Regions from separate parts of the Methylobacterium sp. GC_Met_2 genome, predicted to be linked through region 3. Evidence: predicted binding sites of a transcription regulator. Region 3 holds the regulator's gene; each other region holds the start of a gene.

Region 1 (3,767 bases), on a different contig from region 3:
GCCGATCCCTTGATTTCGGGGGGCGCCCGTACGCGCCCAGCCGATTCCGCGTCTACGCGGGGTGCGCTAAGGAAGAATGAAGCGGTCGACGGCGTGGGCGAACCCGTCCGCATCGTTGCTGTCGGTGACGGCGCTGGCGGCGGCCTTCACGGAATCCTCGGCGTTGCCCATCGCCACCGAGAAGCCGCTGCGCTCGAACATCGGCCGATCGTTCCCCGCATCGCCGAAGGTCGCGATCCGCTCCGGCGGGATACCAAGATGCTGGCTCATCCAGGCGACGAACCGGCCCTTGTCGAGATGGGGCGGTGTGACGTCGAGATAGTAGGGCTGCGAGCGGTGGACGGTCGCCCGGTCGGCGAGCGCCGCCCCGATTCGCGCCGCGCACGCCGCCAGATGAGCATGATCGCGGCTTACCCCGACGATCTTGGCGGCCGCCTCCATGAGCGTGCCGAGATCGGCCACGATCCGGGGCTCCACACCGATCGTGCGGCGCTCCAGGTCGGTATAGGACCCGTGCGGATCGCGCAGGCACCACGCCCCTTGCGCGAACACCCAGACGTCGAGCCCCTCGGCGAGCAGCCGGTCGAGCGCCTCGCGGGCGGCCGGCTCGGGAATTGTCTGCTCCTCAAGGGGCGACAGATCGGGCCGGACCACGCTGGCGCCGTTGAAGGCCCCCAACGGCAGATCGAGGCCGAGTTCGGAGACGAGCCCGCGCAGCCCGACCGGCGGCCGCGCCGAGGCGACGGTGAAGCCGATCCCGGCGGTCCGCAGCCGGCCCACGGCCGCGACCGTGGCGGCGGTGAGGCGCTTGTCGCCGGTCACCAGCGTGCCGTCGACGTCCGAGATCACCAGGGCGATGTGTGCGGCTTTGTCGGATTGCGCTGTCATCGGCTCGCTCCCTGCTGCTCGACCCGGCTGTCCTGCGCGAGACGCGCCACGATGCGCTCCGCGACCACCGCAGGCGGGTCGGCGATCCCGACGATGATGGGGTGCTCGTCTGGGCCCGGCGCTTCCAGCGTGGCGAATTGGCTGTCGAGCAGGAGCGGCGACATGAAATGCCCGTGGCGTGCCGCAAGGCGTCCGGCGATCAGCGCCCTGTCTCCCTCCAGATAGACGATGCGCACCCGGCGGCTCCCGCCGGTCAGGCTGTCCCGGTAGGCCCGGCGCAGGGCCGAGCACACCACCACCGCGGACTCACCAGCCGCAAGCCGCGCCCGGATCCAGGCCGCGATCCGGACCAGCCAGGGGGCGCGGTCGGCGTCGTCGAGGGCGTGCCCGGCATGCATCTTCGCCACGTTCTCCGGGCCGTGAAAGCTGTCGCCGTCGATGAACGTCCACCCCAGCCGCTCGGCGACCAGCGCCGCGACGGTGCTCTTCCCCGACCCCGAGACGCCCATGACCACGAGTACAAGCGCATCGCCAGCCGCCGTCCCAGTTCCGTGCGCGAACATTCCCGCGGACATCATCCGGACTCCATGGCACCGCGGCGTCTCCCCGGACACCGTGCTTCATCAATAGGATCGACGGATCGGATGGAAAGGCCGGGGACAACGCCGCGGCGCCCCGGCAACGCCGGAACTGACGGCCGGACCAAGCGTTCACATCGGGACGTCAGAACATTTCAGGAACAAATTGGCCATGACCCAGTCGACCGCGAAGTCCGCCTCGAAGTCGGACGCCAAGTCCCACGCGTCCGAGGCGAATCCGAAGACCGATCCCAAGGACACCTCCAACCAGATCAAGGATCCGGACCAGTGGACCACCGGCGGCGAGCCGATGACCGGCGCCCAGTCGTCCTACCTCAAGACCCTGTCGGAGGAAGCGAAGGAGCCGGAGGCGTTCGATCCGGACCTCGACAAGGCCGAAGCCTCCAAGCGGATCGATGATCTCCGGCACAAGGCCGGACACGCCTGACCGGTCCGGACGCACCCGGTATACGGGTGCGTCCGTCTGAGGACAATGTGACTTGAACAGTCGAGACGCCCCTGTTTCGAAGACTTCATTAAGACCGCAGCAATCGCCGCAGGGTTAGAAACCGTGACGGGCCGCGCCGCCAAAGGGGGCGGCGGAGCGTGGTGGAAGGGCGGTTTCGACCATGCAGGAGCCGAGTTGCGGCGGCGCCGGGACGGGTGCCGTACAATCCGAGGATGTCGCCCCTGGAAAGATCGGTTGGACTGTCGGCGTGGCGCGTTTCGCCCGCGACGCGCGAGGCTCCACCGCTATCGAGTATGCGCTGATCGGGTCGCTTATCTTCCTCGCTGCGGCCGGAAGCATGCGGATCTACGCCAATCGGATGGGCGGCGTTTACAACCAGATCAATGCCGCGGTCGGACAGACCAACTGAGGGATCTGCGCCGGGATACCCTGGCCCCGACGCTGTGACGCGGCACCAGCCTTCCTCGCGGACATCGGCAACGCTGGCTCAGAAGCCCGCCGGAGGGGGGACGTCTCCAAAAGATGTTCGCGTGGCCTCGGACAGTCCACTAGCGAAACCGTGGCCGCCGACCCGGCGCGCCCTTCGACTTGGACGGCGATCGGGCGGAACCCGGGTCCACGCCAGACCCGGAGCGTTTACGGCCGTGCCTTCGTCCACCCATCTGTCGCACACCCGTTCGCAGGGGATCGACAGGCATCTGTCCCGCACGAATTCCCGGCCTCTGCTGCGCTTGCCCCGAAAAAGCTGTGCTTATCGAGGATGAAACGGCAGACTTGGCCGTCGTGGGCGGAGTGTGGCCTACCCGCTACGGACACCCGGGCCGCCATCGGCTAGGCACGGGCTCGGCAATACCGATGGACAACATCTGGATGCGAACTCTTCCCCTCGCCCTGCTCGCCGCCGCGGCGATGTCGGGCTGCACGTACCTGCCGGCTGCGGGTCCGACGGCGAGCGCGATCCAGGCGGGCTCGGAGGTGGCTACCGCCGATGGCGGCCTGCTGGCCCGCTACGAGATCATCGACGTCAACCCCGCCGTCGTCGAGGCCCTGCGCGGTCGCCCGCTCGACAGCCTGCTCGCCTCCTTCGGCGATCACCGCCCCTCCGCCGAGCCGGTCATCGGCATCGGCGACATGGTCTCGGTCTCGATCTGGGAAGCCGGGTCCGGCGGCCTGTTCTCCGGTCCGCTGGTCGCCGACCGCTTCTCGGCCGGGTCCAAGTCCGCCCTCATCCCCGAGCAGCCGGTCGGGCGCGACGGCGCCATCTCGGTGCCCTACGCCGGCCGCATCAAGGTCGACGGCCGCAGGCCCCAGGATGTCCAGACGCTGATCGAGAGCGAGCTCGCCGGCAAGGCCATCCAGCCGCAGGTGCTCGTGTCGGTCACCCGCCCGATCAGCCAGGCCGTCACCATCACCGGCGAGGGCGCGGCCGGCGCCCGCCTGCCGTTGTCGGGCCACGGGGACCGCATCCTCGACGTCATCGCGGCCGCGGGCGGCAACCGCTCGCCGGTCTCAGAGACCTTCGTGCGGCTCTCGCGCGGGCCGGTGACCGCGACCGTGCCGCTGACCACGGTGGTGTCGAACCCCAAGGAAAACATCTACCTGCGGCCCAACGACGTGCTCACGCTCGTCCGCGACCCGCAGACCTTCATCGCGGTGGGCGCGCTGGGCAACAGCACCGAGTTGCCGTTCCAGGCGGACGGGATCACGCTGGCGCAGGCGCTGGCCAAGGCGCGCGGCCTGTCGGACTTCACCGCCGACCCCGCCGGGACGTTCATCTTCCGGTTCGAGCCGGCCAGCGTGGTGCGGCGGCTCAACCCGGGCTCGAAGCTGCT
Region 2 (3,767 bases), on a different contig from region 3:
ACCTCGCTGTGCGGCTGCGATTCCACGAGCCGCGCCCAGCGGGAAAAGCTCTCGGTGAGCGCCCGCACGGTCGAGCGGACCCGGGGCTTCAACTCGTCGGTCTCGCACAGGCGCTCGGCGGCGATCCGCAGGGGCAGGCGGTTGGCCCGGCCGTAGGTGTGGAGCTGCTGGAGCGTGGCGTCGCCCAGGCCGCGCTTGGGCGTGTTGACGATCCGCTCGAAGGCGAGGTCGTCGCTGACATTCACGGTGGCCCGTAGATACGCCAGCGCGTCGCGGATCTCGGCCCGCTCGTAGAAGCGGGGGCCGCCGATAACCCGATAGGGCAGGCCGAGCTGGACGAACCGGTCCTCGATCTCGCGCATCTGCGCGGAGATCCGCACCAGAACGGCGATCTCCGACAAGGCGTGCTGCTTGGCCTGCAGGGATTCGATCGATTCGGCGAGCATCCGCGCCTCCTCTTCCGAATCCCAGGCGCCCGTCACGGTGACGCGCTCGCCGGGCTCGTCGTCGGTGCGCAGGGTCTTGCCGAGGCGGCTCTCGTTCTTGGCGATCAACCCGGAGGCGGCGGCCAGGATGTGGCCGGTGGAGCGGTAGTTGCGCTCCAGCCGCACCACCACGGCACCGGGGAAGTCGTGCTCGAAGCGCAGGATGTTGTCGACCTCGGCGCCGCGCCAGCCGTAGATCGACTGGTCGTCGTCACCCACGCAAGCGATGTTCTTCCGGTTTTGCGCCAGCAATCTCAGCCACAGGTACTGGGCGACGTTGGTGTCCTGATACTCGTCGACCAGGATGTAGCGGAACCTGTCCTGGTAGTTGGCGAGCACATCCGGGTTCTCGCGCCAGAGCTTGAGGCAGAGCAGCAAGAGATCGCCGAAATCGACGGCGTTCAGCGTCGCGAGCCGGGCCTGATAGGCGGTGTAGAGCGTACCACCCTTGCCGAACGCGAAGGCCGAGGCCTCGCCGGGCGGCACCTGCTCGGGGGAGAGGCCGCGGTTCTTCCAGCCGTCGATGGCGTGGGACAGGGCGCGCGCGGGCCAGCGCTTCTCGTCGACGTTCTGGTCGGCGATCACCTGCTTCATCAGCCGGAGCTGGTCGTCGGTGCCCAGGATGGTGAAATCCGATTTGAGCCCGACCATTTCGGCGTGGCGGCGCAGGATCTTGGTGCCGATGGCGTGGAAGGTGCCGAGCCAGGGCATGCCCTCGCCGGCGGGGCCGATCAGCGCACCGATCCGGTGCTTCATCTCCCGGGCGGCCTTGTTGGTGAAGGTCACCGCCAGGATGTCGAACGGTCGCGCCCGGTTGGTGGAGATCAGGTGGGCGATGCGGGTGGTCAGCACCCGGGTCTTGCCGGTGCCGGCGCCGGCCAGCACGAGGATGGGGCCCTCCGTGGTCTCGACGGCGCGCCGCTGCTCGGGGTTGAGGCCTTCGAGATACGAGGCGGCGTCGCGGCGGAGCGCGCCCATGGCGCGGGCGGCGATGGAGGAGGACGGAGCGCCGTCCCCGGCGGGCTGCGCATGCGGGTGGTTCTGCATCCTGCTTCCCTGGACCAAATCGCGAACGGCGTCGAGGTGGTTCGGGGGGAATGCGACCGGAGGGTGTTGGGCGGGGTGGTGGACCTCGCCCGTCGGCAGCGGCGTCGCCGCGCACCCTGAGCGCTGGGCCGAGCTCGGTCCGCAAGTGTTCGAACGGCTGCCAACCGGGTACCCGAGACGGCACTTACGTCCGGCGCGGCGAGGGACGTAACGAAGTCCCGATCAGCCCCGCTGGCGAAGGGTTCCGGATCCCACCCCCGCCCGACCTCGGGCGGGAGCCGGACCCGGAAACGGCTTCTTACTTGTGGTTCTCGGCGCTCTTGCCATGCGCCTTGGTCGAATGCTCCTTGGCCTTGTCCGCGTGGCCGTGCGCTTCCGTGGAGTGCTTGTGGCCTGCCGCGTGGTCACCCTTGCCATGATGCTCGGCGGCTGCGCGATGCGACTTGGCGGCCTTCTCGTGGTGCTCGGCAGCCTCGGTATGAGTCTTCTGGGGCATGATGTTTTCCTGTGCCGACGTGCCTGTTTGGCGGGCATCAAACATCCTGGCGGCGAACCCGTTGCGCACCTCGCGGCAAGTTGACAACTTTTGCGAATTTCCCATCAGGCATACTAGATCTTTATACCGGATCTAAAGCCTTTCGCCGTATGATGATTCATCCCAAAGCTTGAATTTTCAACAACATCGGTAGGTAAATCATACCCTCTCTTTTTCAGCGATGAACATTCCATCCCCGCGGACAGGTAGGTCGCGTCAGCGCGACAGGGTCTCCAACCGCGTAGATCCCGCGCTGGCGCCCCCGGCCCCTTATCGTGCTAAGGCCGTTGCGGTTTGCCCGCGGGGGCACGCGGGGGGCGACATCGCTATGGTGTTTGCCCGCGCGGACACGAGTGCGGAACGGGAACGGTGCGTGATCTTCTGACCGCGCTGGCGGGCGCCGTCATCCTGGTTCTCGTGGCGGCGCTGGCCGTCCCACCCTTCGTGGATTGGCAGGCCCACCGCGCCCTGGTCGATCGGGCGATCGCCCAATCGCTCGGCGTCCCGGCCCGGACCGACGGGCGGATCGAGGTTCGGCTCCTGCCCTCGCCGCGGCTGCGCATCGACCGCCTGCATCTCGGGACCGATCCGGAGCGCCCGAGCCTCGACGCCCGGTTCGTCAAGGCCGAGATCGCGCTGGCGCCGCTTCTGAAGGGCGAGTTCCGCTTCACCGAAACCCGGGTCGGCCGGGCCGAGATCAGGCTCCCGCTCGCCGGCCCCGACGCCCTGAAGCTGCCGGCCGATCTCGGCGAATCCCTGCGTGGTCGCGATTTCGCGATCGAGGCGCTGCACGTCCAGCAATTCCTCGTCACCACCCAGGTCCCGGCGACCGGCCGGACCGATCAGTTCTACGCTCAGGATCTGACCCTGCAGGCCCCGGCCCTCGTCGGGCCGTGGCGCGTGGAGGGCACGAGCGGCGGCGTGCCGTTCCGGGCTGTCAGCGGCACGCCGGGGCCGGACGGGCGGGTCGCCGTGAAGATCTCGGGCGGCGGCGATGCTCACCCCCGGTTCGAGGCGGACGCGCGGTTCGGCCTTGCCCCCCAGGAGAGCGGCGGGGCTGTTCAGGTGGAGTCCGAGGGTACCGCCCGTCTTGTGGTCGGCCCGCCCACCCAGGTCGCGGGCGCCTACCTGCCGTTCTCCTTGAGCGGCGCCTTCAAGGCCCGGGGCGCGCAGGTGCGGTTCGAGGGGGTGGATCTCGCGATCGATCCCGGCGGGCGGACCCTGCGGCTCGGAGGCACCGGCCGGCTCGACCTGCGCCAATGGCGCGCCGGCCTGAGCCTGGAAGCCCGTCGCCTCGACCTCGACGCCTTCCTGACCTCGACCGAGGGCCAGAACCTGATCGCCCGCGGCCTGCCCAATTGGGGCGGCGCACTGCCGGCGATGATCGACCTCGACCTTTCGGTGGGCAGCGCCGTGCTCGGGGGCGACGAATTGTCGAACCTCGCGCTGACCGGCACCGTGGAGCGGGCCGGCGGCCTGCTGCTGCGCCGCCTCTCAGTCACCGGCCCGGCGGACTCGACCCTCAGCGTGAGCGGGCAGGTCGAGACGGCGCCGTTCCGCCTGACCGGCCCGGTGGCGCTCGTCGCGCCCGATTCGGATGCGCTGGGCCGCTATCTGCGCCGCCTCGGCGTGGAGGGGCCGTTGACCGCGCTGCTCGACGGACGCCGGATCGAAGCCGCGGCCGATCTGTCCGCCGATCC
Region 3 (3,767 bases):
TGCTCGGCCCGAGCTTCCAGATGTCGTTCGGCGCGGTGGCCGGGTTGATCGCCTGTGCGCGGTTGATCGACGGGCGCCTGTTCGTGCGGCCCGGGGCGGGGCGAATCGGACGGCTCGTCGGGACCGGCCTCTCGGGGATCGTCGGCACCCTGGCCACGACCCTGGTGGCGCAGATCGCCACCGCCCCCTTCGCCACCTACCATTTCCAGACGGTCCAGCCCTTCGGCCTTATCGGTAACGCGCTGACCCTGCCGCTCGTCTCGCTGGTGGTGATGCCCTCGGCCGTGATCGGGTGCCTTGCCTATCCCTTCGCCCTCGACCGGCCGGTCTGGTGGCTGATGGGGCAGGCGGTGGGCGGTATGCTGGCGATCTCGCATTGGATCGCCGGGTTCGAGCGGGCCAGCGTGGTGGTGCCAGCCTTCGGCACCGGGGCTCTCGCCGCCCTCACGACAGCGCTGCTCCTGGCGACGCTACCGGTTTCGCAGATCCGCTGGTTTGCCCTGCCGCCCATCCTGCTCGGTCTCGGCCTGATGGTCCACCCGGAGCACCACGATCTCTATGTCGACCGGCAGGGCTGGGGTGCCGCGGTCCGTGGCCCGGATGGACAGCTCGCGATCCTCGGCAGCCCTTCGGGCTTCGTGCTGGAGCAATGGCTGAAGGCGGATGGCGACGGGCGGCGGCTCGACCGCAGCTCCGGCGCGGCGCCCGGCGGTCGCTGCGACCGGCTCGGCTGTACCGCGCTTCTCCCGGACGGACGGGCCGTCGCCCTGGTCCGCGACCGGCGCGCCTTCCCAGAGGATTGCGCCCGGGCCACGGTGCTGATCACGAGCCTCATGGCGCCGCCGACCTGCGCGGGGCCTCTGGTGATCGACCGCCGGGTGCTGGCCACGCACGGGGCCGTCGCTCTGCGTGCTGTTGGAAACGGGTTTACCGTACGCAGCGCCCACGGTGACGACCGGTCCGCCCCCTGGCGTCCGAGGCCTGCCCATACGAATCTCGAACCGACGGCGGATCCCCCCATCGCGGCGGCCGGCGGCATGGCGCAGCCCGAAACGCTGCAGGCCCCGGCGGCGGACGTCGCGATCGACGCCCCCGCCGAACCCCTTCAGTAGCGGCGAACGAGGCTCACCAGCCGCCCCTGGATCTGGACCCGATCGGGGCCCAGAACGCGCGTTTCGTAGGCTGGGTTGGCAGCCTCCAGGGCGATCGAAGAGCCGCGGCGGCGCAGGCGCTTGAGCGTCGCCTCCTCGTCGTCGATCAGCGCCACGATGATGTCGCCGGTATTGGCGGTGTCCTGCTTGCGGATCACCACGAGGTCGCCGTCGAGGATCCCTGCTTCGACCATCGAATCGCCGCGCACCTCCAGGGCGTAGTGCTCGCCGCCCGCGAGGAAGTCCGGCGAGAGCGTGATGGCATGGCTCTGGTTCTGGATCGCCGAGACCGGCGTCCCGGCCGCGATCCGACCCATGACGGGGATCGAGATGGCCCGGCCGGAATCGTCGATCATCCGTGCGCTCGCCTGCATGGGAGGCGTCGCCGGCTGTCGGGACTTTCCGCCCTCAACCACGCTCGGGGTGAAGCGGCGCGGCTCCGGAGTGGGTGCCGCCGCCTGCGCCATGCTTTCGGGGATGCGGATCACCTCGATGGCGCGCGCCCGATTCGGCAGCCGGCGCAGGAAGCCGCGCTCCTCCAAGGCCGTGATCAGCCGGTGGATGCCCGATTTCGACTTGAGATCGAGCGCATCCTTCATCTCGTCGAAGGAGGGGGGAACGCCGCATTCCTGAACGCGGCTCTGGATGAACCGCAGGAGGTCAAGCTGCTTGCGCGTGAGCATCGACGGGGGCCTCGCGGCTTTGCGGACCGCCCCGAGGCGGCCTCTGAAACAAATCGCGAACAGGTTAAACGTTCCGCAAGTGTTCTGCAAGCACGTTATGGCCACGCTGTCGGGTCGATCGGCGATCGTGTCGATCCGCGGCCGGTTCGAACGCGGTGCGCCTACGGCCAGCCGCACCGAAGTTGCCACACTCCTTCGTGCCGGTCAGGCCTCCTAGTCCGGAACCGGGACATGCCGAACTCGTGCGACGCGGTGGGGCCGGACGCCAGGGGGCTGTGAGCGCCCGGCGCGGGCGATGCGAACCACAAACGCATTGACGGCGCAAGCGGAGCCGTTTCAATGCACCTTGCGCCTCGCCGGGGAGCGCAGCGGGGCGATATCGGGCTTGGGATGACGAGGATGCGAAAGCGCGCGGCTCCAGGGCCCCTCCGGCTCTCCCTCGGCGCCCTGATCCTGGGTTCGGCGCTTGCCGGCTGCACCACCGGGTTCGCCTACATCTCCCGGAACTACGTGGCGCTCACGCCGCAGGTGGTCACGATCGGCTGCAAGGAACCCTACGAGGTCTACGACAACCGGCAGCTGCGCCGGATGCTGGTCGTATCCAACGCCCTGCGCGAATATGCCGGCTGCAACCTGAGTGAAGTCCGCATCGATCCGGAGCCGGGCGCGACCCGGGTGACGCGCTTCCGCACGGCCGCCCGCGCCTATCTCGACGAGACCGTGCGCGAGGATTGCCGGATCACCGGCGAGACCGTGTTCGATTCCCTGAAATCGGAGTTCGCCTACGCCTGCGACGCGCCGGTCGAGCGGCGCGGAACGGTGGTGCCGCGTCTGCCGGGCCGCAACCCGGGTGCAGCCCAACGCTGAGCCCGCCCGCTCAGGTCCCCGGCTTCGGGAAGGTGCGTTCGGTCGCGTCGCCGGCTGCCGCCAGGAGGGCACGCGCGAAGGCGCGGGCCTCGGCCCGGTCCAGCACGATGGCCGCGGTAACCGGCCCGCCGCCGAGATCGGACAGGGCGAGTTCCAGCCGCACCCCATCGGGCACGGCGCTCGCCTGAAGGCTCCAGCCCGAGCCCCGATCCGTGCTCTGTGCCATCGCATACTCCTCCCGCGTGTCGGGAAAACGCCGCAGGCGTCCGCCGGAACCGCCCTGGCCCGGGGCTGTTCCCGAGCCGTGCCCAGCGCCTCCCTGCCTCGCCTGAACGCGTTCCTCAAGACCGCAGGCCCCGGACTCGTCGTGATGCTTGCCGACACGGATGTCGGAAGCCTGATTACGGCGGCCCAGAGCGGCGCCCGCTGGGGCTACTCGCTGCTGCTCCTGCAGATCCTGCTGATCCCGATCCTGTACGTCGTCCAGGAGCTGACGGTCCGGCTCGGCACCGCCACGGGGCGTGGCCATGGCGAGCTGATCCGCGCGCGTTACGGGCCGGTCTGGGCCTGGATCTCCTATGGTGGCCTCGTGGTCGCCGGGATCGGCGCCATCGTCACGGAATTCTCCGGCATTGCGGGGATCGGCGACCTGTTCGGGGTACCGCGGCTCGTGAGCCTCGGATTGCCGGCCCTTCTGCTCCTCGGGCTCGTCTTCACCGGCGGCTACCGGCGCGTCGAGGTCGTGGCTCTGGCGGTCGGCCTGTTCGAGCTGGTCTTCATCGGCCTCGCCATCGCGGCGCGGCCGAACCTGGGCGAGATCGCCACGTCTTTTGCCCACATACCGCTCGGCGACGGTCAGTACCGGGTGCTGATCGCCGCCAATATTGGAGCGGTGATCATGCCGTGGATGATATTCTACCAGCAATCGGCGATCGTCGACAAAGGCCTCGGCTGGGACCACGCGCGCAACTCGCGGATCGACACCCTCGTGGGAGCGGTGATCTCGCAATGCGTGATGGGGGCGATCCTGATCGCGGCCGCCGCCACGATCGGCAAGGCCGGGCAG

Evidence for each region. Region 3 encodes LexA, which represses DNA repair genes until DNA is damaged. Its sites were predicted from a motif close to TGTTCNNNNTGTGTTCNG; they were not measured.
Region 1: the regulator LexA is predicted to act here: its motif matches at 1,613-1,630, upstream of OXS49_RS26210 (DUF3072 domain-containing protein).
Region 2: the regulator LexA is predicted to act here: its motif matches at 1,543-1,560, upstream of OXS49_RS09405 (UvrD-helicase domain-containing protein).

The regions. Positions count from the first base shown of each region.
Region 1 covers NZ_JALNUM010000107.1:930-4,696, forward strand. The annotation lists gene OXS49_RS26200 (Cof-type HAD-IIB family hydrolase) at 67-888, opposite strand; gene OXS49_RS26205 (gluconokinase) at 885-1,466, opposite strand; gene OXS49_RS26210 (DUF3072 domain-containing protein) at 1,639-1,914, shown strand; gene OXS49_RS26215 (hypothetical protein) at 2,096-2,344, shown strand; gene OXS49_RS26220 (polysaccharide biosynthesis/export family protein) at 2,806-3,767, shown strand, end outside.
Region 2 covers NZ_JALNUM010000018.1:57,935-61,701, forward strand. The annotation lists gene OXS49_RS09405 (UvrD-helicase domain-containing protein) at 1-1,532, opposite strand, end outside; gene OXS49_RS09410 (hypothetical protein) at 1,831-2,028, opposite strand; gene OXS49_RS09415 (AsmA protein) at 2,437-3,767, shown strand, end outside.
Region 3 covers NZ_JALNUM010000017.1:7,437-11,203, reverse strand. The annotation lists gene OXS49_RS08750 (ComEC/Rec2 family competence protein) at 1-1,112, shown strand, start outside; gene lexA (transcriptional repressor LexA) at 1,106-1,834, opposite strand; gene OXS49_RS08740 (hypothetical protein) at 2,234-2,701, shown strand; gene OXS49_RS08735 (hypothetical protein) at 2,712-2,927, opposite strand; gene OXS49_RS08730 (divalent metal cation transporter) at 3,006-3,767, shown strand, end outside.